DNA from 2 places in the Kitasatospora sp. NPDC097605 genome. Region 1 is predicted to be linked to the other one. Evidence: riboswitches for the same ligand, from Rfam matches in the RefSeq annotation. Region 1 holds a riboswitch; the other holds the start of a gene.
What was found. A riboswitch is a leader RNA that binds a small molecule or an ion and turns the genes downstream of it on or off. The one in region 1 is predicted to bind S-adenosylmethionine.

Region 1 (14,472 bases):
GCCGCGGTGCCGAAGGGGGCGGCCCCTGCCGCGTCCGGCGCCTGCGCGTCCACAGCGGGCTGCCGCCCCTGCGGCCCGGCGGGCTCCCTCGCTGCGTCCACCACGTCCTCGGCTCCGATCCTGGTCCAGCGGGGTACGGTCCCCGGCCGCCGCCCCCGTCACACTCCGTGCGTTCTCTCTGTATTGTCCCGTGCGGCGACCGGCCACGCCCTGCACCGCCCGCCGCACGGCTCAGGCGATCAGGCCTGCTCGGGGGCCTCGGCGCCGCCGGCCGCGCCCGGGCGGGCCACCAGCTCGACCTGGTCGACCGCGTTGCACCAGCGGCAGCGCACCGACTCGACGGTCTCGCTGAGCACCTGGGTCTCCTCGATCTTCGACTCGCCGGCCAGGTCGAAGTGGAGGAACTCGGTGACCCGGGCGGTCCGGGTCACGTCGAAGCGGGTCAGGTTGCCGCAGAGCGTGCAGCGCCAGCGCGTCTCGGCGGTCAGGGCGGGGACGGTCATCGGGGATCCTCTCGGGTGGTCCCGGAACGGGCTCAGGCGCTCCCCCCGGAGCCCCGGCGTCGGCGGCGGGAGGCGGGAATGCCCGCCCCAAGCCTATTGCCTGGGGCAACCTTCGCGGCCACCGGCCGACCGGCCCGCACCGGTAGCCCACCTGCCGTAACCGCGCGGTGCCGGTTCGGTACCGGGGGGATGCTGGGGCCCATGGCGATCCCGGTCCTCCCCGCCGGCCCCGGCCCGCGCCGCAGCCGGCCGGCCGCCACCGCCCCGGCCGTCTGCTACGCGCTGATCGCGCTCAACACCGCGGTCTTCCTGCTCGGGCCGGCCGCCGGGCTCAACCCGCTCTACGGCCGCGGCCAGAGCCGGGTCTGCGCGGAGCAGCGCTACGAGCAGCGCTGGGGGGCGGTCCCCGCCGAACTGCTGACCGGGCACCCGCTGACCGCCGGCCAGCTCGCCCAGGCCCCGGACCCGCTGCCCGGCTGCCCGGCCGCGCCCACCCCGGGCAAGCACCCGGCGCTCTCCGTGCTCAGCGCGCTCTTCCTGCACGCCGGCTGGCTGCACCTGCTGGGCAACCTGCTCTTCCTGCACGTCTTCGGCCCCACCGTGGAGCGACGGCTGGGCCGCTCCCGGTTCCTCCTCTTCTACCTGGCGTCCGGGGCGCTCACCACCTACGGCTTCGCGCTGGCCGAGGCGCACTCCGCGGACTCGACCCGGGTGCTGATCGGCGCCTCCGGGGCGATCTCCGCCGTCCTCGGCGCCTACCTGCGCCTCCACCCCCGGGCCCGGGTCACCACGCTCGTCCCGCTGCTGCTCTTCCTGCCGCTGCGCTTCCCCGCCTGGCTGGTGCTGGGGCTCTGGTTCGCCCTCCAGTGGTGGTCGGTGCACTCCGCCGGGCCCGGTGTGGCCTACCTGGTGCACGTGATCGGCTTCGCGGCGGGCTTCCTCTACGCCTGCACCCTGACCGAGCGCCGCCCGCGGGCCACGGGCCCCCGCGACGGTGCCGCCGGCGCCCGATACGCTGGCGGCACCTCACAAAGGAGTACGCCACCGTGATCACCGCCATCGTCCTGATCAAGACCAGCGTCGACCGCATCCCGGAGATCGCCGAGGCGATCGCCGCCATCGAGGGCGTCAGCGAGGTCTACTCGGTGACCGGCGGCTACGACCTGGTCGCGATGGTGCGGGTGGCCCGGCACGACGACCTCGCCGAGGTGATCCCCGGCCGGCTGAACAAGGTCCCGGGCGTGGCCCACACCGAGACCCAGATCGCCTTCCGCACCTACTCCCAGCACGACCTGGAGGCCGCGTTCGCGATCGGCCTGGACGAGTAGGACGCGCCGCAGCACGGGCGCGAAGCCCTCAACCCTCGCGACGGGTGTCCGCGACGCAGCGGCCGCCCTCGTTGCGGTAGGTCCAGGCCGCGCCGTCCGTGACCAGCTCCCGGACGGCGGCCAGGAAGCGGTCCACGTGCTCGTCCGGGGTGCCGGCGCCGAAGCTCACCCGGATCGCGTTCAGGCTGCGCTCGCCGGGCAGCGACGGCTCCGGCGCGCCGCACTCCGAGGGCGCGGCCTCCTCGTCGCCGAGCAGGGTGCGGACCAGCGGGTGGGCGCAGAACAGGCCGTCACGGACCCCGATGCCGTACTCGGCGGAGAGCGCGGCCGAGAAGTGCGAGCTGTTCCAGCCCCGGACCACGAAGGAGAGCACGCCCACCCGGTCCGAGTCGGCGCCGAACAGATTCAGCACCCGGACCTCCGGGATCTCCGCCAGCCCGGCCTTCAGCCGCGCGACCAGGGCCCGCTCGCGGGCCTCCAGCGCGTCGAACCCGGCCTCGGTGAGCGCCCGGCAGGCCGAGGCGATCGCGTGGACGCCGATGACGTTGGGCGAGCCGGCCTCGTGCCGGGCCGGGCCGGTGTGCCACTGCACGGCCACCGAGCCGTCGGTCTCCCGGGCCACCGTGCGGGTCGCGCCGCCGCCGGCCAGGTACGGCTCGGCCGCGTCCAGCCAGTCGGCCCGGCCGGCCAGCACCCCGGCGCCGAACGGCGCGTACAGCTTGTGGCCGGAGAAGGCGATCCAGTCGACGTCCAGCTCGCGCACCGAGACCCGGTGGTGCGGGGCCAGCTGCGCGGCGTCCAGCACCACCCGGGCCCCGTGGCGGTGGGCGGTGCGGGTCAGCTCGGCGACCGGCCAGAGCTCGCCGGTGACGTTGGAGGCGCCGGTGACGCAGAGCAGCTTCGGGCCCTCGGGCGCCCCGGCCAGCGCGGCGTCGAAGGCGGCGACCGCCTCGGCGTGCGAGCGGGGGGCGCGCAGGTAGGTGACCGGCAGGCCGGCGTGCGCCCACGGCAGCAGCGACGCGTGGTGCTCGGTCTCGAAGGCGAACACCTGGGTCCCGGCCGGGACCGCGCCGGCCAGCAGGTTCAGCGAGTCGGTGGTGGCGCGGGTGAAGACCACCTGGTCGCCCTCGCGCAGGTCGAGGAACTCGGCGACGGTGCGGCGGCTCTGCTCGAACAGGTCGGTGGAGAGCTGCGACAGGTAGCCGGCGCCGCGGTGCACGCTGCCGTAGTACGGGGCGTAGGCGGCGACGTCGTCCCAGACCCGCTGGAGCGCCGGGGAGCTGGCCGCGTAGTCGAGCGCCGCGTAGCCGACCTTCTCGCCGTTGGCGAGCGGGACCTGGACGTCGTGGCCGAGGACGGCGAGGGGGGCGCGGAGAGAGGTGGAGACAGACATGGGGATGCACTCCTGTACGGGTCAGGGACCCCGGGAGTGCGATCAGTCCGGCGTCCGCGCTTGCCACGCGGACGAAGCGCCACGTGACCCGGTCCTCACCCAGGGCACCCCGCCACGGACGGAGGGTTGCCGGACAGCCAGCTGGGGCTTGACGCTGTCGCTCATGACCTGGCGAAGACTCTAGGTCGCGTCCGCCCCGTGGTCAAACAGGCGTCCGCATCCCGGACAGCCGAAGGGGCCCGGGGAGGTCTTCCTCCCCGGGCCCCAACACCCGCGTCACGCCCGGGCGGTGGCCTCCGACCAGTGCTTCAGCAGGTCGCCCGCCGCACCCGAGTCGATGGCCGCGGCGGTGCGCCGCATGGCCGCCCCGAGCTGCTCGGCGAGCGGCGCGTCGGTCAGGTCCAGCGCCACCAGCGCGGCCGCCGAGTTCAGCAGCACCGCGTCACGCACCGGCCCGTGCTCCCCGGCCAGCAGCCGGCGCGCGACCTCCGCGTTGTACGCCGGATCCCCGCCGCGCAGCGCCTCGATGCCGACCGGCTCGATGCCGACCTCGCGCGGGTCGAAGGAGGTCTCGGTGACGGCACCGTCCCGGACCACCCAGACCCGCGAGGTGGTGGTGATGGTCAGCTCGTCCAGCCCGTCGTCGCCCCGGAAGACCAGCGCGCCGGCGCCGCGCTGCGCCAGCACCCCGGCGATCAGGCCGGCGAGGCGGGTGTCGAAGCAGCCGATGGCGTGCGCCGTCACCCGGGCCGGGTTGGTGAGCGGGCCGAGGATGTTGAACGCGGTGGGCACCCCGAGCTCGCTGCGGGCCGGGCCGGCGTACCGCATCGACGGGTGGAAGGTGGCCGCGAAGCAGAAGGTGAGCCCGACCTCCTCGGCCACCTCGGCGACCCGGCGCGGCCGCAGGTGCAGGTTGATGCCCAGCTTCTCCAGCACGTCCGAGGAGCCGCTGGCCGAGGAGGCGGCCCGGTTGCCGTGCTTGACCACCTTGGCGCCGGCCGCCGCGGCGACGATCGCCGACATGGTGGAGATGTTGACGGTCTTGGCCCGGTCGCCGCCGGTGCCGACGATGTCCACCGCCGGGCCGGGGATGACCAGCGGCTCGGCGTGGGTGTACATCGAGTCGACCAGACCGGAGATCTCGTCGACCGTCTCGCCCTTGGCCCGCAGCGCCACCATGAAGCCGGCGATCTGCACCGGGGAGGCCTCCCCGCTCATGATCCGGTCCATCGCCCACGCGGTGGCCGAGCGGTCGAGGTCCTCCCCCCTCAGCAGCGCCGACAGGATGTCCGGCCAGGTGCGGACCACCTGCGCGGGCTCGCTACCGCCGTTCGCAGGGTGCGCGTTCACCATGGCTGACTCCAGCTCTCGCTCCCCGCGGACGGGGAAGGACGTAGGGACGGAGTCAGCCTATCGAGCGGCGGGGCGCCGGGGCTCCGCCGTTCACCCTTCTTCTCTTGTACTGAGACGCGGGGTGGGACGCCGGCGCGGGCGGACTACTGGACGGCGGGCGTTCGCTTGGCCAGCCGGGCCCGCAGCAGGGTGGCGACGGCCTCCGCCAGCGCCACCGGGTCCACCGGCTGGGAGATCGCCGCGTCGGCCCGGCTCCAGGCCGCCAGCCAGGAGTCCTGCGGCCGGCCGATCAGCGCCAGCAGCGGCGGGCACCCGTAGATCTCGTCCTTCAGCTGCCGGGCGAGCCCGAGCCCGCCGGCCGGCACCGCCTCGCCGTCCAGGACGCAGAGGTCCACGCCGCCCTTCTCCAGCGCCTTGAGCACTGCGGGGGTGGTCGCGCACTCCAGGTAGTCCAGCTCCGGCAGGTCCTCCGCGGGCCGCCGGCCGAGAGCGGTCAGCACCTGCTCGCGGGTGGTGCGGTCGTGGCTGTAGACCAGAACGGTCAACGTCTCGTCGGTCGTGCTCGCCATGGGCCTGCTCCCTCACGTGTGATCCGGACCACGTTCGCCTCTCCCCGGATGCTACTCCCGATCACCCGCCGCCGAGCCCTTCCCGGGGGATCCTTCTCGACCCGGTGCGCCGCCGGCGCGCCACCGACTGGTCCGGGCGGAGCACGGCCCGTCACCCCCGTCCGCACAGACCACCCGTACGGCGGACGGGTGGTCTCTCCCCTTACTACCGACGGCCCCGCGGGCCTGCCGCGACACGCCGCGAAGGCCTCCGAAGGGGCCTTCGAGGAACCGTCAGAAAAGGGACACGCCGCTGCTCAGCAGGGGTACCCGCAGCCTGTCGGGTGCCAGGGGGGCATACCGCACGCACCGGACACTCCGAGGGACACCCCCCGGCGTGAAGACGGAATAAGGGACCGACATAATGTCCGTCGTGGCGACAGCAACAGCAGTAGAAACCGGGCACGCGCACGGATCGGTCAACCGGCCGAACATGGTCAGCGTCGGAACGATCGTCTGGCTCAGTTCCGAGTTGATGTTCTTCGCGGCCCTCTTCGCGATGTACTTCACGCTCCGCTCCGTCAAGGGGCCGGAGTTCTGGACCGAGAAGGCGCACGCCCTCAACGTGCCCTTCTCCTCGGTCAACACCACGATCCTGGTGCTCTCCTCGCTGACCTGCCAGCTCGGTGTCTTCGCCGCCGAGCGCGGGGACGTGAAGAAGCTCCGCTCGTGGTTCATCCTCACCTTCGTGATGGGCGCGATCTTCATCGGCGGCCAGATCTTCGAGTACACCGAGCTGGTCAAGAAGGACGGCCTCTCGCTGTCCTCCGACCCGTACGGCACGGTGTTCTACCTGACCACCGGCTTCCACGGTCTGCACGTGACGGGTGGTCTGATCGCCTTCCTGCTGGTCCTGGGACGGACGTACGCAGCCAAGCGCTTCACGCACGAGCAGGCCACCGCCGCGATCGTCGTGTCGTACTACTGGCACTTCGTCGATGTCGTGTGGATCGGCCTGTTCGCGACCATCTACCTGATCAAGTAACCAGCTGATCAGGTCGCTGGCCACCGGCCTCGGGTCCCGCCCTCACCGGCGACGGCCCGATTTCGCCGGTGCCGACGCTCCCACCGACCGACCGCGCGCGCAGCCCTAGACAGGCAGCCTCGTGCCGGCCAGACCGGCCGCCGGGTGCACCCACCAGTCGACCAGATCCTGACACCGGGGTTATTCCGTGAAAAAGCTCTCCGCACGACGGCGCCACCCACTGGCGGCGCTGGTCGTCCTACTTCTCGCCCTGGCGGCAACCGGGGGGCTGTACGCCGCGTTCGCGCCCGCCGACAAGGCGCAGGCCGACGTCGCCGCGCAGTCGCTCGCGATCGACGAGGGCAAGAAGCTCTTCGCCGTGGGCTGCTCCTCCTGCCACGGCCTGAACGGCCAGGGCAGCAGCGACGGCCCGAGCCTGGTCGGCGTCGGCTCCGCCGCGGTCGACTTCCAGGTGGGCACCGGTCGCATGCCGGCCCAGCAGCCCGGCGCCCAGGTGCCGCGCAAGCCGAACATCTACTCGCAGGCGGAGATCGACCAGCTCGCCGCCTTCGTCGCCTCGCTCGGCCCCGGCCCGGTGACGCCGACCGAGGAGCAGGTCACCTCGACCAACCCCGAGGACCTCGCCAAGGGTGGCGAGCTGTTCCGCACCAACTGCGCCCAGTGCCACAACTTCTCCGGCCAGGGTGGTGCCCTGACCCAGGGCAAGTCCGCCCCGTCGCTGGAGGGCGTGGACGCCAAGCACATCTACGAGGCCATGCAGACCGGCCCGCAGAACATGCCGTCGTTCCCGGACAGCACCATGCCCGAGGAGCAGAAGAAGCAGATCGTGGCCTTCGTCCGCCACACCACCAACGATGAGCCCAACCCCGGCGGTCTCACGCTCGGCAGCCTCGGTCCGGTGACCGAGGGCCTGTTCGGCTGGATCTTCGGTCTCGGCGCGCTCATCCTGGTCGCGATCTGGGTCGCCGCCCACACCACCAAGGCCAAGAAGTCATGAGCCACGACATGTCAGAAGAGAAGCTCCCGGAGTCGCACGGCTCCGCCGGGCACCACGAGGTGGCCGCCCACGGCGACCCGTTCGCCGACCCCGGCCTGCCGGCCCACGAGCCGCGCCGCACCGACATCGACGAGCGGGCCGCCAAGCGGGCCGAGCGTCAGGTGTCGCTGATGTTCGTCGTGTCGATGATCGCCACCATCGGCTTCATCGCCTCGTACGTGGCCATCGACCCGGACAAGATCGTCTACATCTGGCCGCTGGGCCACGTCAGCGCGATGAACTTCGCGCTCGGCATGACCCTGGGCCTCGCGCTGTTCCTGATCGGCGCGGGCGCGGTCCACTGGGCCCGCACCCTGATGTCGGACCACGAGATCCCGGCCGAGCGTCACCCGATCGAGGCCGACGACGAGGTCCGCGCCGACGTCATCGAGCAGTTCAAGACCGGTGCCGCGGAGTCCGGCTTCGGCCGCCGCAAGATGATCCGCAACACCCTCATCGGTTCGATGGCGCTGGTCCCGCTCTCCGGCGTGGTCCTGCTCCGCGACCTGGGCCCGCTGCCCGAGGACAAGCTGCAGCACACCGGCTGGGACGAGGCCACCGAGGCCAAGCCGCTGCAGCTGATCAACATGAACACCAACCTGCCGATGAAGGCCGAGGACATCATCCAGGGGTCGCTGACCTTCGCGATGCCCGAGGGCCTGACCACGCACTCCGAGGACTTCCAGGTTCGCATCGCGAAGGACGCCCTCATGCTGGTGCGCATCGCGCCGCAGGACATCAAGGACGAGAAGTCCAAGGAGAAGGGTTTCGAGGGCATCCTCGCCTACTCCAAGATCTGCACCCACGTCGGCTGCCCGATCAGCCTGTACGAGCAGCAGACCCACCACGCGCTCTGCCCCTGCCACCAGTCGACCTTCGACCTGGCGGACGGCGCGCGCGTCATCTTCGGCCCGGCCGGCCACCCGCTGCCGCAGCTGAAGATCACCACTGACGAGAAGGGCTTCCTGGTCGCCCACGGCGACTTCGACGAAGCCGTCGGCCCGAGCTTCTGGGAGCGTGCTCGATGAGCAGTGCGAGCAGCACCACCTCCGGCGCCGCCAAGCCCGCCAGCACGCGTGCCAAGCCCGCGAACAAGTGGGAGCAGGCAGCGGACTGGACGGACGGCCGGCTGGGGATCTACTCCCTCGCCAAGGCCAACCTGCGCAAGATCTTCCCGGACCACTGGTCCTTCATGCTGGGCGAGATCTGCCTCTACACCTTCATCATCATCATCCTGACCGGCGTCTACCTGACGCTGTTCTTCAAGCCCTCGATGGGCGAGGTCATCTACGACGGCTCGTACGTGCCGCTCAAGGGCCTCCCGATGTCCGAGGCCTACGCCTCGACCGTCGACATCAGCTTCGAGGTGCGCGGCGGTCTGCTGGTCCGCCAGATCCACCACTGGGCCGCCCTGGTCTTCGTGGCGGCGATGCTCGTGCACATGCTGCGCGTCTTCTTCACCGGCGCGTTCCGCAAGCCGCGCGAGATCAACTGGGTCTTCGGCTTCCTGCTGCTGGTCCTCGGCATGTTCGACGGCTTCTTCGGCTACTCGCTGCCGGACGACCTGCTGTCCGGCACCGGTATCCGCTTCATGGAAGGCGCGATCCTCGCCGTCCCGCTGGTGGGCACCTACATCCAGATGTTCCTGTTCGGCGGCGAGTTCCCCGGCACCGACATCGTGCCGCGGTTCTTCACCATCCACGTGCTGCTGATCCCGGGCATCATGCTCGGCCTGCTGGTGGCGCACCTGATCCTGGTCTTCTACCACAAGCACACCCAGTGGGCGGGCCCGGGCAAGACCGAGAAGAACGTCGTCGGCATGCCGCTGATGCCGGTCTACATGGCCAAGGCCGGTGGCTTCTTCTTCCTGGTGTTCGGCCTCATCGCCGCCATCTCGGCGATCGCCACGATCAACCCCGTCTGGTCGGTCGGCCCGTACCGCGCGGACCAGGTGTCCACGGACGCCCAGCCCGACTGGTACATGGGCTTCTCCGAGGGTCTGATCCGCCTCATGCCGGGCTGGGAGATCGGTCTGTGGGGCCACACCCTGAACCTGGGTGTCCTGGTGCCGCTGGCGATCTTCCCGCTGGTCCTGGTCTCGATCGCGGTCTACCCGTTCATCGAGGGCTGGATCACCGGCGACAAGCGCGAGCACCACATCCTGGACCGTCCGCGCAACGCCCCGGTCCGCACCGGGCTGGGCGCCGCCTGGATCAGCCTCTACCTGATCCTGCTGGTCGCGGGTGGCAACGACCTGTTCGCCACCCACCTGCACCTGTCGATCAACTCGGTCACCTACTTCGTCCGCGTCGGCTTCTTCGTCGTCCCGGTCCTGGTCTTCATCATCACCAAGCGCTGGTGCCTCGGCCTCCAGCGCCGTGACAAGGAGAAGGTGCTGCACGGCCGCGAGACCGGCGTCATCAAGCGCCTGCCGCACGGCGAGTTCATCGAGGTGCACGCCCAGCTGCCGCAGCAGGACCTGCACAAGCTCACCGCGCACGAGCAGGTGGAGCCGTTCGAGCTGCCGGCCGAGACGGACGAGAACGGCGTGGCCCGCAAGGCCGGCGTCATCACCCGGACCCGGGCGAAGCTCTCCCGCGGCTTCTACGGCGAGGGCAGCCAGATCCCCAAGCCGACCGCCGAGGAGCACCACGAGATCACCAGCGGCCACGGCCACCACTGATCCCGTACGCGTCGCCGCGTCGCACCCGAGGGCCGCTGACCAGAGTTCTTCTGGTCGGCGGCCCTCGGGCTTTGCCGTCCCCGCCCCTCCCCCGCCCGCTGTCCGCACCCGCCGTCCGCACCCGCCGTCCGCACCGTCAGGAGCCCACCGTGCAGCTGTCCGTCGACCCGGCCTCGGCCACTCCCCCGTACGAGCAGATCCGCGCCCAGATCGCCGAGCGGGCCCGCAGCGGCGAGCTGGCGACCGGGCTGCGGCTGCCCACCGTCCGCGCCCTGGCCGAGGAGCTCGGGCTGGCCGCCGGGACGGTCGCCCGCGCCTACCGGGAGCTGGAGGCGGACGGGGTGGTGGAGACGCACGGCCGGCGCGGCACCCTGATCGCCGCGGTCGGCGACTCCGCGCACCGGCTGCTCGCCGCGGCCGCCGCCGAGTACGCCGAGCGGGCCCGGCGGCTCGGGGTGCCGCAGGCGGACGCCCTGGGCGCCGCGGACGGCGCGCTGCGGGTGGCCTACCGGGACGACGCCTCGGCGGGCTGAGCCCCCGGTCAGAGCTGCGGGGCGATCATCCCGTTGGCGGGCGCCCGGGTGACCGGGGCGGTGGTGTTGACGGGCCCGCCGAGGGCGCTGTGCTTGACCCACTCGGCCCAGCCGATGTTCCAGTCGCCGAAGCCGTTGCCGAACGGCTCCATGCCCTTGCCGTGGCTGTTCACCACCGTCACCAGGTCCCCCACCCTGGTGTTCTGGTAGAACCAGCGGGCGTTCTCGGTGCTCATCCCGGTACAGCCGTGGCTGACGTTCTCCACGCCCTGGGAGCCCACCGACCAGGGCGCGGCGTGCACGTACTCGCCGCTCCAGGTCACCCGGGTGGCCCACTCGACGTCGAGGTCGTAGGACTCCGCGCTGCCGGACGCTATGCCGATCGTCTCGCCGCTCATCCGGACCTTGCGCTCCTGGCCCAGCACCACCTTGACGCCGTTGCGGGTGTCGAAGCCGGGCTTGCCGGTGGTCACCGGCATCGTCCGGACCACCTGGCCGTCGCGCTTGAGGGTCAACTCGTGCGCGGCCGCGTCCACCACCGTCTCGACGCGCTCGCCGATCCGCAGCGCCAGGGCGGCCCGGTCGCCGCCGTACAGTCCGTCGGAGATCCGGCTGCCGGTGGCCTCGAAGGCCAGGCTGACGGTGGTACCGGTGGGCCAGTAGTCCTCGGGGCGGAAGTGCAGGTTCTTGTCGTCCACCCAGTACCAGCCGCCGGTGACGGCGGGCTGCGAGACGACCGTCAGCGCGCGCTCCACCTCCTGGCGGGCCTGCGGGTCCTTGACCCCCTCGGAGAGCTGGACGGTGAGCGGCTGGCCCACGCCGTAGACGCCGCTGCCGGAGGAGTCCGGGCCGAGCTTGGCGGCCAGCAGGTGCTGGGCGGCCAGGGTGGAGAAGCCGGCGGTGGTCTCGCCGCGGCCGCCGCGGCCGTCGTCGGCGGCGATCCGCACCGTGTAGGCGGTGGCGGCCTTGAGCCGGCCGGTGGTCTGCCAGCTGCGCTGGTCCTCCGAGAGCCGGCCGGCGACCACCCGCCCGTCCGGGCCGACCACGGTGACGTCGGTGAGCCGGCTGCCCGGCTCGGCGGTCACCGTGAGCGGCTGGGACGGGTCCACCCGCTCGGTGGCGGACAAGTGCACCAGCTCTGCGGCGTCGACCTTGCGGACCGCCTCGGCGCCCTCGTCCCCACCGGCGGTGCAGCCCGCCAGCGGGACCAGTACGACGAGGGCCAGCGTGATGCCGCCGAGACCCGCGATTCCGCGTCTGTCGGCCATGACCGCCTCCCGGGGTTTCGCACGATTGGTCAGATCGTAGGAACCGCGTCCGGCCGAGCGACAACCGAACGGGGCACGGTTGGGCCGGCGGGGTGAGGCCGTCACTCCGGGGACGCAACAGGGCCGGGCATCCCGTGCGGGATGCCCGGCCCTGTGCGAGGGAGCCAGTGCCTACTGGTTCTGGTTCTCGCCCCGGTAGAACTCGAAGACCCAACCGAACAGACCGATCAGGATGATCGGCAGCGACCAGAACATCAGCCACCAGCCGAAGATCACACCGAGGAAGGCGAGCGCGCCGCCGATCGCGAGCGAGAGCGGCTGCCAGCTGTGCGGGGCGAAGAAGCCCAGCTCGCCGGAGTCGTCCGCGACCTCGGCCTCGGGGTTGTCACCCGCGCCGCTGTCCACCCGGCGGGCGGTGAAGGCCAGGTAGTAGCCGATGAAGGCGCACAGACCGAAGGCGAGGAACAGCGCGGTGGTACCGGCGGCCTCGATGCCGTGGTCGGAGCTGTTGGTCCACAGGCCGTAGGTGATCGCCATGGCCAGCACGAAGACCGACAGGCCGAGGAAAATCTTGCCCTGTTCCTTCATCGGGCGTCACCCTCCTTCTTGCCCTTGCCCAGCTGCGGGGCGTCGTACTTCGCCGGGGTCACACCGGCGAGGTGCTTGGCCGGCTCACCGTGGTTCTCCAGGTAGTCCAGCGCGGCGATCTCCGGGTAGTGGAGGTCGAAGGCCGGGGATTCGGAGCGGATCCGGGGCAGGGTGAGGAAGTTGTGCCGCGGCGGCGGGCAGGAGGTCGCCCACTCCAGCGAGCGGCCGTAGCCCCACGGGTCGTCGACCTCGATCTTCTCGCCGTACTTGGCGGTCTTCCAGACGTTGTAGAGGAACGGCAGGATCGACAGACCGAGCAGGAACGAGCCGATGGTCGAGACGGTGTTCAGGGTGGTGAACCCGTCGGCGGCCAGGTAGTCGGCGTAGCGGCGGGGCATGCCCTCCGCGCCGAGCCAGTGCTGCACCAGGAAGGTGGTGTGGAAGCCGAAGAACAGCGTCCAGAAGGTGATCTTGCCGAGGCGCTCGTCCAGCATCTTGCCGGTCATCTTCGGCCACCAGAAGTGGAAGCCGGCGAACATCGCGAAGACGACGGTGCCGAAGACCACGTAGTGGAAGTGGGCGACGACGAAGTACGAGTCCGAGACGTGGAAGTCGATCGGCGGGGAGGCCAGCAGGACACCGGTCAGACCACCGAAGAGGAAGGTGACCAGGAAGCCGACCGTCCAGAGCATCGGGGTCTCGAAGCTCAGCGAGCCCTTCCACATGGTGCCGACCCAGTTGAAGAACTTCACACCGGTCGGGACGGCGATGAGGAAGGTCATGAAGGAGAAGAACGGCAGCAGCACCTGGCCGGTGACGTACATGTGGTGGGCCCACACCGTCACGGACAGACCGGCGATCGCGATGGTGGCCGCGATCAGGCCGGAGTAGCCGAACATCGGCTTGCGGCTGAAGACCGGGATGATCTCCGACACGATGCCGAAGAACGGCAGCGCGATGATGTACACCTCGGGGTGACCGAAGAACCAGAACAGGTGCTGCCAGAGCAGCGCACCGCCGTTGGCCGGGTCGAAGACGTGCGCACCGAACTTGCGGTCCGCCTCCAGGGCGAACAGCGCGGCGGCCAGCACCGGGAAGGCCAGCAGGATCAGCACCGCGGTCAGCAGGACGTTCCAGGTGAAGATCGACATCCGGAACATCGTCAGGCCGGGGGCCCGCATGCAGATGATCGTGGTGATGAAGTTGACCGCGCCCAGGATGGTGCCGAAGCCGGAGAAGGCCAGACCCATGATCCACATGTCGGCGCCGATGCCCGGCGAGCGGACCGCGTCCGACAGCGGCGCGTAGGCGAACCAGCCGAAGTCGGCGGCGCCCTGCGGGGTGAGGAAGCCGGCGACGGCGATCAGCGAGCCGAACAGGTACAGCCAGTAGGCGAACATGTTCAGACGCGGGAACGCGACGTCCGGCGCGCCGATCTGCAGCGGCATGATCCAGTTCGCGAAACCGGCGAACAGCGGCGTCGCGAACATCAGCAGCATGACCGTGCCGTGCATCGTGAACGCCTGGTTGAACTGCTCGTTCGACAGGATCTGGGTCCCCGGACGAGCCAGCTCGGCACGCATGACCAGCGCCAGGATGCCGCCGATCAGGAAGAACGCGAACGACGTCGCCAGGTACAGCGTGCCGATCGTCTTGTGGTCAGTGGTGGTGAGCCACTTGATGATGGTGGAACCCGGCTTCCGGGTCCGCTGCGCCCCGACCGTGACGGCCCCGGCGCCCCCGCCGGCCGCGGCGGGCTCGTTGAGGATGGTCACTTCTCTTCACTTCCCATGGTCGTGATGCCGGAGGGCACCGCGCCGGTCTGACCCTTGGCCCGCAGGTCCTTCAGGTGCTGGTCGTACTCGGCACGGTCGACGACCTTCACGTTGAACAGCATGCGCGAGTGGTCGACGCCGCAGAGCTCGGCGCACTTGCCCATGTACTCACCCTTGACGGTCGGGGTGACCTCGAACTTGTTGACCACACCCGGCACGACGTCCATCTTCATCATGAAGTTGATGGGCCAGAAGTCGTGGATCACATCACGAGAGGTGAGGCGGAACTGCACCGTCTCGTTGACCGGCAGGTACAGGGTCGGCGGCTCGCCGGGGGTACCCACCTCGTACGCGGCCTCCGTGTTGGCCGGGTCCGGAGTCTCGGTGTTCTCGTAGTTGAACGCCCAGCTCCACTGGAA
Region 2 (14,472 bases), on a different contig from region 1:
GCGTTGGTACCGCCGACCCCGAACGAGCTGACCCCGGCGACCGGGTCCTCCTGTCCCTGCGGCCACGGACCGGACTCGGTCCGCACCCGCAGCCCCAGCTCCTCGAACGGGATGTCCGGGTTCGGAGTACGGAAGTTGAGGCTGGCGGGCAGCCGCCGGTGGTGCACCGCGAGGACGGTCTTCAGCAGTCCGACGATCCCCGCCGCGCCCTCCAGATGGCCGATGTTGGTCTTCGCGGAGCCGACCAGCAGCGGCGCTCCGGCGCTCCGGCCGGCGCCGAGCGCGTCCCCGAGCGCGGCGGCCTCGACCGGGTCACCGACCCGGGTGCCCGTGCCGTGCAGTTCGACGTACCCGACCCGTCCGGGCTCGACCCCGGCGCGGCGCAGGGCGCGGCGCACCACGTCCGCCTGGGCGGCGGCGCTCGGCACGGTCAGCCCGTCGCTGGCGCCGTCGCTGTTGACCGCGCTGCCGAGCAGCACGGCGTACACCCGGTCACCGTGGGCGAGCGCCCGGGCCAGCGGCTTGAGGACCAGCACCACGCCGCCCTCTCCGCGGACGAAGCCGTTGGCACGGGCGTCGAAGGTGAAGCAGCGGCCGTCGGGTGAGAGCGCGCCGAACCGCTCCATGGCGATCGCGGAGTCGGGGGCGAGGTTGAGCTGGACCCCGGCCGCCAGCGCGTACTCCGCCTCACCCGCGCGCAGCGCCTCCACCGCCAGGTGGACGGCGACCAGCGAGGAGGACTGCGCGGAGTCAACGGTCAGGCTGGGGCCGCGGAGGTCGAGCGCATAGGAGACCCGGTTGGCGATGACACCCCGGTTCAGGCCGGTGAGGGTGTGCCGGGAAGGTGCCCCGGTCCGGGCGGCGAGGGCCGCGTAGTCGCCGCCGATCGCGCCGACGAACACCCCGGTTCGGCTACCGGCCAGCCTGGTCGGCAGTACCCCGGCGTCCTCCAGTGCCTCCCAGGCCAGTTCGAGCACCAGGCGCTGCTGCGGGTCGGCGGCGGAGGCCTCGGCCGGGGAGATGCCGAAGAAGTCCGGGTCGAAGCGGTCGACCTGGTCGAGGTAGCCACCGACCCGGAGCGGCTCACCCTCGGGGAACCGCCCGACCGGAGCCGGCCCCACCGCGCTGCGGCCCGTGTCGAGCAGGTGCCAGAACGCCTCCGGGTCCGCCGCGCCCGGCAGCCGGCAGGCGGCGCCGATCACGGCCACCGCCTGCGGTGAGCCGGCGTCGGGCACGGACAGGTCGAAGGATTCCGCCATGGTGGGTTCCACTCCTGGGGCCGGTGTCGTCTTCCGTCCCGCAGCCTCCCCCGCCGGTCCGGCCCGCCGGGCCCCTAGGCAACCCCTGTCGTACCCCTAGCGCCGAGGCCGTACGGCACCCCGGCCGAGGCCCCGGGCGGGGAAGCGGCCGCGGCGGCACCGCGCTCGCCCGCTCCGATCACCGCCACCAGGTCCATCCGCCGGCGGACCCCCAACTTCCGGTACACCTTCGTCAAGTGCTGCTCCACGGTGCTCACCGTGATGAACAGCTTGCGCGCGATGTCCCGGTTGGACAGACCGTGGACGGCCAGTTCGACCACCCTCCGCTCGGCGTCCGACAGCCCTTCCGCCGGGGGCACGACGGCTTGTCGCGCAGCGGTCGGACGGGCGGGCTGCGGCTGCACGGCTACCGGCTGCGCGACGAGCGCCTGCGCCACCGCCGGATGCGCCACCGCCGGCTGTGCGAGCACCGCGTGCCCCACCGCCGGGTGCGCCTTCGCCGGGTGACCGCCGGCCGATGGCATGACCCCCGGGACAACCGAAAGTGCCGGACTGCGGCGCAGCCGACGGCCCGTCAGCCGGGCACCGCCAGGGTCGCCGTCCGTCAGCTGTGCCTCGCTCAACTCGGCCAGCGCCCCCGCCAGGTCGGCCTCGGCACCCGCCTCCTCCAGCAGCTCCACCGCCTGCTCCAGCAGCGCGGTGCTCTCGTCCCGCGCCCCGGCCGACGCCCGGATGACCAGCGCCTGACCGCGCAGCCGCAGCGGACCCCCCTCGCCCAGACGGGCGAGCTGCTGGTCCGCCAGGAACGCCGCTGCCTGCGGACGACCCAGCGCCCGCTGCGCCCGGGCCGCCCCGAGCCGCCACGGCGCCATCGCCGGCAGGTGCTCCACGCCCCAGCGGGCCATCGTGTCGCCGCACGCCCGGTACTCCCCGAGGGCCTCCTCCGCGCGACCCACCGCCAGGAGATGCCCGGCCCTGGCGTACCGCAGGTGCAGCCCGCCGGGCGTCCGCGCCATCGCCTCCGGCACCACGAGTTCCAGGAACCGCGCCGCGTCCTGGTGCAGGCCGAGCGCCGTCCTCGCCGCCACCATCGTCGACAGCGGCAGGCCGACCGCCACGCCCCAGGCATCCGGGGTGACCTGGGCGAACGCCGCCCTCGCGGCCTCGTCCGCCGTCCGCAGGTCGCCCTGGCGCAGCGCCGCCTCGGCCCGCAGCGCGGAGTACAGCGCCTGCCACGGGGTGCCGCACCGCAACGTGCCCCGCTCCGACAGCACGCCGCACCAGTACGCGGCCCGGTCCCCGCGGTCCGCGTACAACAGGACCGTCAGCGCCGCACTCAGCGCCTCCATGCCCGGCCCCTCCACGCCCCGATGGCCCGGCCGGCCGTCCTTCAGGAGCGCCTCCGCCCGCACCACCGCCGCGCCGATCGCGGTCGTCCCGGCCAGCAGCCCCGCCAGCAGCCCCATGCCGCCGGCCGCTTCTGCCCCGTGCCCCGCGTCCCCGGGCTGCTGAGGCAGCAACGACGGATACCAGTAGGCCAGCCACGACCGCAGCCCCGCGCTGGCCCCGGTGCCTCCCGCACCCGCCTCGAATCGCTCCAGCGCGGCCACGCCCTCCTCCGGACGGCCCTGCCAGAACAGGTGCCGGATCTCCTTCAGCTCGTGCCGCAGCGCGCCCGCACCCTCCCCGTACGTCCCGGGCAGCGACGGCACACAGCGGACCACCACCGCGTCGTCGAGCGCCGATCCGCCGCCGCCCGCCACCGACGGGTACGCGGACGACCCGACCGACGACAGCGGCTCGACACCCCCGGCCCCCGAGCCCGACCCGGCGTAGAGCGGAAGCGACTCCGCCGAGCCCTTCGGGTCCGCCCTGACCGCCGACGGCGCGGTCTCCTGCGCCCCGCCTCCTCCGGGCCACCCCGCCTCAGTGCCCGGGGGCAGCGCCGCCGCAGCCGCCCATGCCCCCGCCGGTCCGTCCTCCGCCGCCGCGCGGGCGGCGGGCGCCGCGTGCCACGGCGGACGCCGGTAGCCCTTGGCGGCACGGGTGTGCGCGGCCACCGTCCCGGGTTCGGCCCCGGCAGCGCGCAGAAGGCGGGCGGCGCGCTCGTGGAGGCTTGCCAGTTCCTCGGGCCGCATCGCGGCGAGCAGGTCCCCGGGCGCGCTGGGGTGCCGGAAGCCGCCGTCCCTGAAAAGCCCTGCCGCGTGCAGCAGGTAGAGCGCCCGCGGCAGTGCCTCGGCGGGCAGCAGCAGCAGTTCGGCCAGCAGCGACGGGCTCGCCGCGGCCCCGAGGATCGCGACGCCGCGGGCGTACCGCAGCGCCAGCGGGTCGATCCGGTGCAGGCAGTGCATCAGTCCGCGCCGGTAGCCCTCCCCGGCCACCAGGGCGTTCGGCGTCCTGGCGCGTTCCTGATCGCCCATCAGCGCGTGTACCAGCAGGGGGTTTCCGCCAGTCAGGTCGTGCACCTCGCGCCCCACGCGGGCCGCCACCTCCTCGCCGAAACGTTCGCGCAGGATCTGCACCACCAGCTCGCCCGACAGGACGTCCAGCCTGACCTGCCGGTGGTGCGGCTGGCGCGCCAGCTCCACCTCGAAGAAGGGGTTCGGCGGGGTCATGGTCTCGCGCGAGCTGAGGACGGTCAGCACGCCGGCGTTCCTGGTCCGCCGCACCAGGTACAGCAGGAACTCCAGCGACTGGGGGTCGGCGTCCTGCCGATCGTCGACCGCGATCAGCACCGGTCCTCGCGCGGCCAGCCCCCGCACCAGACCGAACAGCCCCTCCAGGGTGGGCTGTCCCAGCCGGCCCTCCAGACCCTCCGGGGATCCCGCTCCGGCCGTCCGGGCCCGGTGGGCGGCCTCCACCGCGCCCTGCGCGAGCAAGGTCTCCGCCGCGGCCTCCTCCGCGGGCTCCAGCGGGGCGCTCTGCAGCAACTGCCGGGCCAGGCACAGCGGGAAGTCGCGCTCCAGCGGGGAACCCGTGCCCATCAGTACGGTGGCGCCGCGCTCGGCCGCCATGTCGCTGAAGGCGTACAGCAGCTCGCTGCGGCCGCTGCCCACCGAGCCGTGCAGCGCGACGACCGCGCCGACGCCGGCTTCGCACCCTTCCAGTGCCTGCGCGAGGTGCCGGTACTCGGCCTCCCGGCCGGCCGGCAGCGTTCTCGGAAGGTCGTGCGTCAAACGCACCGGGGCGATGGACATCCGTACTCCTGGAGCAAGCCACGCGGGAGCGCGGCCGTACGGCGCCCCCTACACGGGAATCGCGAAGTTCATGGTCGGGTCATCCTGTCGGCCCACCGGACGGCACACCCGTGCTCCGGCCCTCGGCCGACCTCCGTCAACGACACAGGGAACTGGCACGCCTCAGCAGGTCGATGTCAAGCCTCGCCACCAACCGGAGCCCGACCATGCGACGTCCACCCGCCCCCTGGCCCACGACCATCTCCATCCCCCCCAATGGGGCACACGACTGCGCTTGCGGCATGACGCCATGCCACCTGGCTTATCCCCGGGGCACCCCACCGCAGTGTGGGGGTTGCCGGTCAGTCGGCCGGGGCCGTGCGACTGACACTCTTCGCCACCGACAAGTCTAGAAAGGGCCAGCTCGGCCCGTCAATGAATTTCCGTCAAGGGCCGGCCGGGGACAGCGAAGAAGCCGCGGCGGTCCTCGCGTGGTGCGACCGAAATGAGTGCGAGGCCATCACCGCGGTCGTGCGGGACCGGCCTGCGCGAACAGGCACACATGACAGTGATCTTCGCGGTCGACGCGACCGCGAAGATCACCTCCTCCGCCTCACACCATGCAGTTGATCAACTACCCGACACTTTCTCAGGCCAGCGTGAGGTGGGGTTCGAGCGTCACCTCGAAGAGGCGGTCCCACGGCAGTTCGATGCGGACGTCGCTGACGGCGGCGAGCCTGGCGGTGCGGGTGGTCGCGCCGCGGTGGCCGAGGACGAGGTGGTGGCCGGCGAAGTGGTCGCCGAAGTACTGGCGGGTCACCGGGGCGAGGCGGTCCTGGACCCAACCGTCGAAGAGGGCTTTCTGCTCGGCCGTCAGGTTCAACGGGTTCCACCCCTTGGCCCTGGCCTCCGCGTAGGCGGCCTTCTGGAGGACGTTCTTCCAGTGGTCGTCCTTGACGAACCGGTAGAGCAGGTACTCCGCGTGCGCCCGGCCCGGCGCGGTCAGCGCCGGTACCCCCATTCCGCTGGTCGAACGCTTCAGGAAGGCCCAGCGGGCCGTGCCGTGGGCCAGGGCCAGACCGAGGGCGTTGCCGCCGGTGTTCCAGCCGGAGTACGACAGCAGCGCGGCCAGGTCGACGCGCTGTTCCAGCTCGGCCACCAGGTCGTGGTCGGCGCGGTTGACGAAGACCGGGTCCACCACGACGACCGACTCCCCCGCCGCCGTCAGCCCGGCGACCCGGCGGGCGAACGCGGCGAGGTCGGCCGCCCGCTGGTCCTTGTTCGCTGAAGGGGTGTTGACCATGAGCACCAGGTCGGCGCGGCCGTCGACGACGGCGCCGCCGACGGACTTCACGTGCCGGCGGATGTTCTCGGCGAACGGGATGCCCTCGAGTTCCGCCGTCCACTGCTCGCCGGAGATCCCGGCGTACTCCACCCGGTAGGTGGGCGAGGTGCCCGCGGCGATCAGCCGGGCGACCAGCAGCGCGTCGACCTCGTCCGCGCCGGGGAAGACCTCGACCCGCCGGCCGACCCCCAACTGCTCGACCAGCTCTTCGAGCTCGACGCGTTCGGCCCGGGCCAGGCCCACCGGGGCGGTGTCGTCCTCGGAGAGCACCAGATGGCTGATGGTGCCGTCGGCGACCCACTCGACCATCTGCCGGTTGACCTCGTGGTTGCGGGCCCGCGCCCTCAGGTAGTCGTCGACCACCGCGTCCGGGATGGTGGCCCGCACCGCCGTGAGCCGGGGCCGCAGATCTTCCCGGCCGAGGTTCTCCACCTGGTCGTACAGCTTGGCCCACTCGACCAGCGCGGCCACGTACTGTTCGAGGTCGGGGTTGCCGGGGGTCAACGCGAGGCGCTGGATGGTGTCGTGGACCACGATCTGCGCGCTCGGCCGGGCCGCCCGCAGTGCCCGGATCGCCGCGATGTTGGCCCGCGCCGACTCAAGGGTGGGCGTGCCCGTGCGGGAGGCGATCAGGCCGCCGTAGGCGAGCATGCTCACCGAGATCACGTACTCGTCCGCGCCGACCGAGCCCAGCCAGCGGGCGACGGCCGCGCCGTCCCCGGGCTGGAAGAAACGGCCGAGGGTCTCGCGCGGCGGCAGTACGAGGTCGACGCCGGCGACGGCGGCGGTCATGGTCGGGCAGTAGACGTTGACGGGCCGGTCGTCGAGGGGGACGAGGGCGATCCGGCGGCCCGGACGCGGGGCCGCAGTGGCTGCCTGCGGGGTGAGGCCCAGCAGCGGGGCGGCCAGGACGGCGGCTCCGGCGGCAAGGACGGTGCGTCTTCTCATCGGTGGTGCACTCCGTTCGCGTCGGTGTGAGCGGGAACCGACCGGGCCAGCTCCCTGGTCAGGTACAGGGGTGAGGTGATGGCGTTACCCACCACCACGGCGTGTGCCCCCGCGGCGTAGGCGCGTCGCAGGTCGTCCGCCGTGCGGTAGCGGCCTTCGGCGATCACCGGAACGGACAGCCGCGCGACCAGGCGTTCCAGCAGGCCGAGATCGGGCCCCGGGGTCTTCGGGGTGTGCGAGGTGTAGCCGGAGAGCGTGGTGGCGACGGCGTCGGCACCCGCGTCGGCCGCGGCCCGTCCCTCCGCCTCGGTGGACACGTCCGCCAGGACGAGGGCCCCGGCGGCGTGCGCGGCGGCGACGACCGCCGCGAACGACTCGGGCCGCGAACGGTCGGTGGCGTCGATGGCGACCAGGTGCGCCCCGGCCTGCGCGACGGCTCGGGCGTGCCTGCTGGTCGGCGTGATGACGACCGGTCCGGGGCCGTCCTTCCACAGGCCGATGACCGGCACGTCCACCGCCGCCCGTACGGCGGCGATGTCCTCGGGGGAGTTGGCGCGGATGCCGGCCGCGCCGCCGAGGACCGCGGCGGCGGCGACCCTTGCCTGCACGGACGTGTCGCGCATCGGGTCGGCGGGTTCGTCCGGCAGCGGCTGGCAGGAGACCACCAGGCCGCCGCGGAGGGTGTCGAGAACGTTCACTGGGGCTCCGTTTCGGTGGTGTGCGGGAAGGTGACCGACCGCGGCCGGCTGCGGGGTTCGGCGGGAGCGGGACCGGCAGACCCGGGATCGACCTGCCCAGGACCAGGACCGGCAGGCCCCGGACCGGACGGCCCCCGGCGGGACGGCCCCCGGTCGGACGGCCCCCGGTCGGACGGCAGGGACATGGCCCGCCGGGTCATCGCCGCGCGGGCCGCGCCGACGGCGACCGCTGCGTCACCGAGCGCGGCCGGGACCAGCGTCACGTCGGCGTGGACCGGCAGCCGCTCGGCGGCATACGCGCTTCGGGCGTACGGCAGCAGCACTCCTCCGGCGCCTCCGGCCACCACCACCGTCTGCGGATCGAGCAGCGCCACCAGACCCGCGAGGGCCCGGCCGAGGGCGTGGCCGGCGGTGGCGAGGACCTCCGCGGCGGCCGCGTCGCCGGCGGCGCAGCGCGCGGCGACCTCCCGGCCGGTGACCTCCGCCCCGGTGCGCAGCCGATAGGCGCGGGCGAGCCCGGTTCCGGAGGCCACGCCCTCCAGGTGTCCGGTGCGCCCGCAGCCGCAGGTCAGCCCGTCGGCGTCCGGCGCCGGAAGATGAGCCGCCTCTCCGGCGCCGCCGCGCGCCCCGTGGTCGACGGCGCCGCCGCGGACCAGGCCGCCGCCGAGACCGGTGCCGACCGCGACCAACAGCACATGTGCGTGACCGCGGGCGGCCCCGGCCCAGCTCTCGCCGAGGGCGGCGGCGTTGACGTCGTTGTCCACCACGACCGGTCGGCCGATGCGCCGGGCCAGCTCATCGGCCACCGGTGTCCCGGCCCAGCCGGGCAGGGAGTCGGTGGCGTACCGGACGACGCCGGTGGCCGGGTCGATAAGACCCGCGGCACCGACGCCGACCGGGCCGGCGCCGCCGAGGCGCCGGGCCAGGTCGGCGGCGGTCCGCAGTACCGCGTCCGGGCCCTGCGCGGCCGGGGTGTCGGCTCGCGCCTGGTCGAGCACGGCGCCGTCGGGTCCGACGAGGGCGGCCAGCGTCTTGGTGCCGCCGATGTCGATGCCGAGTACGGCGTTCACTTCAGCCCCGTGTGGGCGAGGCCCTCGATGAACTGCTTCTGGGCGATGACGAACACGATCAGCACCGGGATCGCGGTCAGCGACGCCGCGGCGAGCTGGACGTTCCACATGGCCCCGCCGTAGGAGTCCACGTACTGGGTGAGCGCCTGCGGCAGGGTGAACTTCTCCGGCGAGGAGAGGTACACCACCGGCTCCAGGTAGAGGTTCCAGCTCTGCAGGAAGGTGAAGATCGCGACGGCGCCGAGCGCCGGCCTGGCGAGCGGCAGGGCGATCCGCCGGAACGTGCCGAAGTAGCCGATGCCGTCGATCCGGGCGGCCTCCTCCAGTTCATTGGGCAGGCTGATGAAGAACTGCCGCATGATGAACGTGGCCATGACGCTCGGCGCGCCGAAGACCGGCACCAGGATCAGCGGCCAGTGGGTGTTGGTCAGGCCGAGGTCGTTGAACATCTGGAAGAGCGGGACGATGGTGACCTCGCTCGGGATGAGCAGGCCCACCAGCACCACCAGGAACAGCGCGTTCTGGCCGCGGAACCTGATGCGGGCGAAGGCGTACCCGGCGAGCGAGGACACGATCATCGTCCCCGCCGTCACCAGCGCGGCGATGTAGAGGCTGTTGACGTACTGCTGGACGAACGGGCGCCCGTCGAAGACGTCCTTGTAGGCCGAAACCGTCGGATCGGTCGGGAAGAGCTTCGGCGGGTAGGCGAAGATGTCGCCGATGGGCTTGAACGACGACGTCACCATCCACCAGGTCGGGAAGACGAAGGGGATCGCGAGCACGCAGAGCAGGCCGTACAGGGCGACTCGGGTGCGCAGCGGGAGTTTACGATTCATGGAAGACCCACCTCTTGCGCATCTGCCACTGCAGCACGGTGAGCGCCAGCACGATCAGCAGCAGCAGGATGGACAGGGTCGCGCCGTAGCCGAAGTGATGGAACTGGAAAGCCTGCTGGTAGAGGTAGTAGACGAGCACGGTGGTGGACAGCTTCGGGCCGCCCTGGGTGAGCACCGCGATCTGCGCGAACACCTGGAGCGAACCCACGATGGTGATCACCGACGTCAGCAGGATGGTCGGGCTGATCAGCGGCAGGGTGATGGACCGGAACCGGACCCACGCGCCGGCCCCGTCGACCCGGGCCGCCTCGTACAGCTCCTTGGGCACGCCCTGGAGGGCGGCGAGGAACAGCACCATGTTCAGACCGACGTTCTTGAACACCTGCACGACGATGACCGAGACCATGGCGGTGCCCTCGCCGCGCAGCCAGTTGGGTCCGTCGATGCCGACGGTGTGCAGCAGGCCGTTGATGCCGCCGTTGTTCTGGAGCAGGAAGCCCCACACGATGGTCCAGGCGACCAGCGACACCACGACGGGAGAGAAGAACAGCGTGCGGAACACCGTCATTCCGCGCAACTTCTGGTTGAGCAGAACGGCGAGCAGGAGGGCCAGGCCGAGGTTGAGCACCACCAGGCCGACCGAGAACAGGGCCGTGGACTTCAGTACCTGGGGCAGGTTGGCGTCGTCCAGCAGCTGGGTGTAGTTGTCGCCGCCCGTGTAGTGGAAGTCGCCGGCCAGCACGTTCCACTCATACAGGCTGTACCGGAGGACCAGGGCGATGGGCAGCAGCACGAAGACGGCGCTGCCGAGGAGTTGGGGCGTGATGAACGCGAGACCGGCGAGCTGGTCACGTCGGCGCCGGGTCCAGAACGGACGTCGCGGCGGTTGCCCCGCGGGGGCGGACCCGCCCTTGGGCAGGTCCGCCACCGCTGTTCGCGGGGAGACGGACATGGTCACTTCTCCAGCAGCGGGGAGATGTTCTTGCACAGGTCGCCGAGGACGCCCTTGACGTCGGCGTTCGGCGTCCACAGCGGGTCCAGCCCGGCGCGGACCCGCTGGGCGAGTTCGGCCTGGCCGGCGTGGCCCGGCTTGACCACACCCTTCTTGACACCGTTGACGACCACGCTTTCGAGCTGCTCGGTCTTCAGCAGCGGGTTGGTCTTGGCCAGGTTCTCCGCGGTGAGGAGGGAGTCCCGGGGCGGCGGGAAGTAGGCGGCGAACTTGGCGGCGTTCTGCGGGTTGGTGAAGTAGGCGAGGAAGTCCTTGGCCTCCTTGGTGTGACCGCCCCGCTTGACCACGCCGATGCCGGCCTGGCCGATCACCGAGTAGTCACCGCCCGGACCGGCCGGCAGCGGCACCAGGTCCCAATCGAACTTGACCCCGTCCAGCAGCGCCCCCCGGCTGATCTGGGTGATGGTCATCGCCGCGTCACCGGTGAAGAAGTCGGCGGACTCGCCGGGCCCCGGCATCGCCTTGTCCTCGAAGATCCCCTTGTGCAGGGTGGTCATCGCGTCGACCATCGGCGCGCTGTCGAAGGTGCAGGTCCTGCCGTCGGCGCTCCAGGGCTCGGCCTTCCAACCGCCCCAGAAGGTGGCCGCGTTGCTCCATTCCTTGTACTCGAAGTCACGGATCACGATGCCGGCCTTGCCGGTGGAGCGGTGCACCTCGGCGCCCTCGGCGAGCACGGTCGTCCAGTCCCACCTGCCCTCCTTGATGAGCTCGTCCGGGGTCTTCTGGCCGGCCTGCTTCAGCAGGTCGCGGTTGACGAAGACACCGAACGGCGAGGTGGAGAACGGGTACGCGTACAGCTTGTCGTCGCGCTTCCAGAGCTTGGTGGTGCTCGGGATCAGGTCCTCGTACTGGTAGCCGCTGGTCTGCTTCAGGGTGTCGTCGAGCGGCACCAGGGCCCCGGAGCTGACGAAGTCGACCGCGTCCGTCTCGAAGACCCAGGCGAGGTCGGGGGCGTTGCCGCCGGTCATCTGGGTGGTGAGCGCCGTGCTGTAGCTCTCGAACGGCAGCGGGTCGAACTTGATCTCCTTGATCTCGGGGTGGGCCTTCATGTACTCGGCGGCGATCTCGTTGAAGAGCGTCAGGTGCGGCTTGTTGGACGTCCAGACCGTCATCCGCAGGCTCACCGGACCCTTGTCGCCCCCCGAGCCCTCTCCACCGCACGCGGCCAGGACCAGCGTGGCGGACATCGCGGCGGCGGCCGTGGCCAGCCCTCTACGTATCGACATGATGTTCTCCCTCGGTGGTGCGTGGAGGCCTAGTAGCCCGTGATGTCGGGCCAGCGCAGTTCGACGCCGGCCGCGGTGAGCTGGTCCTGGAAGGCCGAGAGGAGCTCGGGGGTCTCCCGGACCGCACGGGGGCGGGTGCCGTGGGCGAGGCAGAAGGCGGCGAGCGCGCCGGCGGCCTCCCCGATGTTCCACTCGACCGGGTGGACCCGGTAGGCGCCGTTGGTGATGTGGGTGGTGCCGATGTTCTTGCCGGCGGGCAGGAGGTTCTCGATCCTCTGCGGGAGGAGCGCGCCCAGCGGGATCTCGAACGGGCTGCAGCCGACGTCGATGTAGTTGTCGCCGCCCGTCGAGGGGTGCAGGTCGATCCGGTACATGCCCAGGCCGACGGAGTCCGGGTACCGCACGGCGCCCCGCTCCCCGCGGACGGCGAGCGAGAGGTCCTGCTCGACGACGGTGTAGTCGGCCTTGATCCGGCGCGCCTCGCGGATGTACGGGGCCTGGGCCAGGCCGTCGGTGCCGCCGGTGATGTCGCCGCGCAGCCGCAGCCCCGGGAATCCGGTGCCGCCGTCCGGGCGGGGCGCCTCGGTCTGCATCCAGTACAGGAAGGCGAAGCTCAGCTCCCTGGCCCGGCGCAGGTGGTCGGCGGCATCGGGGACGTCGAGGACCGGGCCTTCGAGGTAGTCGATCATCGGCCAGTTGACCAGGGTGATGTCGCTGGGGTACGCGCCGTCGGTGAAGGTGCGTCGGGCGGCGATCCGGCGGAACGTCCACAGGTTGGCGTTGCCGGGGTTGACGCGCTGGTCGGCGTTGACCGTCAGCGGGTCGTCGCTGGGGTTGGGGCTGAAATCGTGCCCCACCCGCTCCAGCGTCCTGGGGTGCGGGTACTGCCAGGACAACAGTGGTCCGCCCCACACCTCGGGCCGGTAGGACCGCCAGAAGTCGTACTCCGCGGGCTTGTCGATGGTGTGGTCGCCGTCGACGTGGTCCATGGCGAAACACACCGATACGGCCTGCATGTTCAGCGGCTGGGCGGCCTGCGGGGCGCTCGGCTCGCCGGTGACGGCGGCGGACTCGAAGCCGGTGACGTACTCGGTGCCGGTGAGCGGCAGCAGGTCGCCGGTCTCGGTGGCGTCCAGCACGTAGGAGGCGGTGGCGTGGACCTGCTCGCCGGTGTCGCGGTGCGTCAGGGTCACCGCGGTCACCCGGTCGCCGTCGGTGTCGGCGGCGGTCGGCCGGTACGGCTGGAGGACGGTGAGCCGCCCGCTGGCGCGGTAGGGCGCCAGCATCTCCTCGATGACCGCCACCGCGACCCGCGGTTCGTGGCAGAGCTTGCTCACCCAGCCCCCGCCGGGGTTCAGTTCGAGGCGGGCCCTGGCCCGCTCGGTGAGCGGGTAGTTCCGGCGGTAGTAGTCGCGGATGCCGTCGCGCAGGGCCCGGTAGCTGGCCGTGACGCCGAACTGCTCCACCCAGGAATGCTCGTCCGGCGGCACTGCCTGGCTGGTGAGCTGCCCGCCGATCCAGTCGAACTCCTCGGTCAGCACCACGGTCCGGCCGGCGCGGGCGGCGGCGAGCGCCGCGGCGACGCCGCCCAGCCCTCCGCCGACCACCAGCACGTCGCTGCGTATCTCAGTCAAAACGGTCCTTTCTCGGTTCGCCGAGGGTCTGCCCCTCGACGAAGTGGCACGGCAGAAGCCGCTGGAGCGTGGCGCTCGACCGGTCTTCCAGTAAGGCGGCGAGGAGTTCCACCGACTGCCAGCCCATCTCCCGGCGCGGAATGCGGAAGCCGGTGCTCGCGATGTCGGCGTCCGCCGACTCGGCCGGTACGCCGGTCACCACGACCGACAGGTCACCGGGCACGTCGACGCCTCGCTCCCGGGCCGCCCGGATCAGCGCGATCCCGTCGGCGTAGCCCTCGACCACGGCGACGGTCACCCCGGCGGCGAGCAGCGCGTCCAGGGTCTCGCCCGCGGATCGGCCGGCTGTCCGCTCGTGCCGGCCGCTCCCCCGGGTGCCGGCGCGGAACCCGTTCATCCGGTCGTCGGCGGACTCCGCTCCCTCCCCCGCCCCGACGTAGGCGAACTCCCGGTGCCCGAGCTCCCGGGCCCGCTCGACCAGCTTCTGGGTGGCGGCGGCGTAGTCCGCCCCCACGCAGGGCACCGGGCCACCCGCGTCGTCGCGTCGGCCGACTGCCACGAACGGGTAGTTCTCGCGGTTCAGCCGGGCCAGCTCGTCGTGCGGTATGTCCCGGCCGAGCAGGATGCAGCCGTCGGCGATCCGCAGCCGGTTGTTCTCGTGGAACACCTTGCGCCGCCCGTCGACGACCGGAGCGCTGGTGAACAGCAGCAGGTCGCACCTGAGCTGCTCGGCACACTCCTCGATGCCGCGCAGGAACGGGTAGTAGAAGTCGGCGCTGGTGCTCGGGAACACCGATTCGTAGGTGAACACGCCGATGATCTGGTTGAGCTGACGCACCATGCGGCGGGCCACGGGGTCGGCCGCGTACCCGGTCTCCCGGATCACGTCGAGGACGCGCTGTCTGGTCTCGGGAGCGATGCGGGTCGTCGCGTCGGTCCTCTTGTTCAGCACGAGCGAGACCACCGCCTGGCTTACACCGGCGAGGCGAGCGATGTCACGCTGCGTGATCCTTGGCACGGGGGGACTCCTCCGGAGGCTACTGAAGCCCTCGCTGATAATACGTATTATCAACTCGGTGATCAGTGACGCTACTCGGGCCGTTACGCGGTGTCAACGGTCCTGATGGACTTTGCCAGGGTTCTTGGAAAATCCAGGCAGGCGGTCGACATTTCGCAACACCGACCGATTTGCCCCGCCCTCGCGTTCCCGAGGTGGCAAGCGCCCGTTCATCCGTTGTCCACTGGGGCGCCGACCGAGCTCCGGCGAC

Region 2: linked by a shared signal. The riboswitch ahead of ABTX81_RS30195 (helix-turn-helix transcriptional regulator) and the one ahead of ABTX81_RS25245 (aminotransferase class V-fold PLP-dependent enzyme) in region 1 are both predicted to bind S-adenosylmethionine.

The regions. Positions count from the first base shown of each region.
Region 1 is NZ_JBEOSF010000024.1:42,028-56,499, forward strand. Features, by position in the region: gene ABTX81_RS25225 (NYN domain-containing protein) at 1-104, opposite strand, end outside; gene ABTX81_RS25230 (hypothetical protein) at 240-503, opposite strand; gene ABTX81_RS25235 (rhomboid family intramembrane serine protease) at 705-1,553, shown strand; gene ABTX81_RS25240 (Lrp/AsnC ligand binding domain-containing protein) at 1,550-1,831, shown strand; gene ABTX81_RS25245 (aminotransferase class V-fold PLP-dependent enzyme) at 1,860-3,224, opposite strand; SAM riboswitch class IV at 3,276-3,393, opposite strand; gene trpD (anthranilate phosphoribosyltransferase) at 3,501-4,577, opposite strand; gene ABTX81_RS25255 (hypothetical protein) at 4,721-5,146, opposite strand; gene ctaE (aa3-type cytochrome oxidase subunit III) at 5,550-6,170, shown strand; gene qcrC (cytochrome bc1 complex diheme cytochrome c subunit) at 6,358-7,167, shown strand; gene qcrA (cytochrome bc1 complex Rieske iron-sulfur subunit) at 7,164-8,234, shown strand; gene qcrB (cytochrome bc1 complex cytochrome b subunit) at 8,231-9,889, shown strand; gene ABTX81_RS25280 (GntR family transcriptional regulator) at 10,039-10,422, shown strand; gene ABTX81_RS25285 (L,D-transpeptidase) at 10,431-11,690, opposite strand; gene ABTX81_RS25290 (cytochrome c oxidase subunit 4) at 11,862-12,278, opposite strand; gene ctaD (aa3-type cytochrome oxidase subunit I) at 12,275-14,053, opposite strand; gene ctaC (aa3-type cytochrome oxidase subunit II) at 14,050-14,472, opposite strand, start outside.
Region 2 is NZ_JBEOSF010000035.1:65,953-80,424, reverse strand. Features, by position in the region: gene ABTX81_RS30200 (type I polyketide synthase) at 1-1,259, opposite strand, end outside; gene ABTX81_RS30195 (helix-turn-helix transcriptional regulator) at 1,334-4,456, opposite strand; SAM riboswitch class IV at 4,722-4,834, opposite strand; gene ABTX81_RS30190 (DUF4127 family protein) at 5,085-6,728, opposite strand; gene ABTX81_RS30185 (N-acetylmannosamine-6-phosphate 2-epimerase) at 6,725-7,426, opposite strand; gene ABTX81_RS30180 (ROK family protein) at 7,423-8,496, opposite strand; gene ABTX81_RS30175 (carbohydrate ABC transporter permease) at 8,493-9,332, opposite strand; gene ABTX81_RS30170 (carbohydrate ABC transporter permease) at 9,322-10,284, opposite strand; gene ABTX81_RS30165 (ABC transporter substrate-binding protein) at 10,287-11,570, opposite strand; gene ABTX81_RS30160 (FAD-dependent oxidoreductase) at 11,600-13,195, opposite strand; gene ABTX81_RS30155 (LacI family DNA-binding transcriptional regulator) at 13,197-14,222, opposite strand.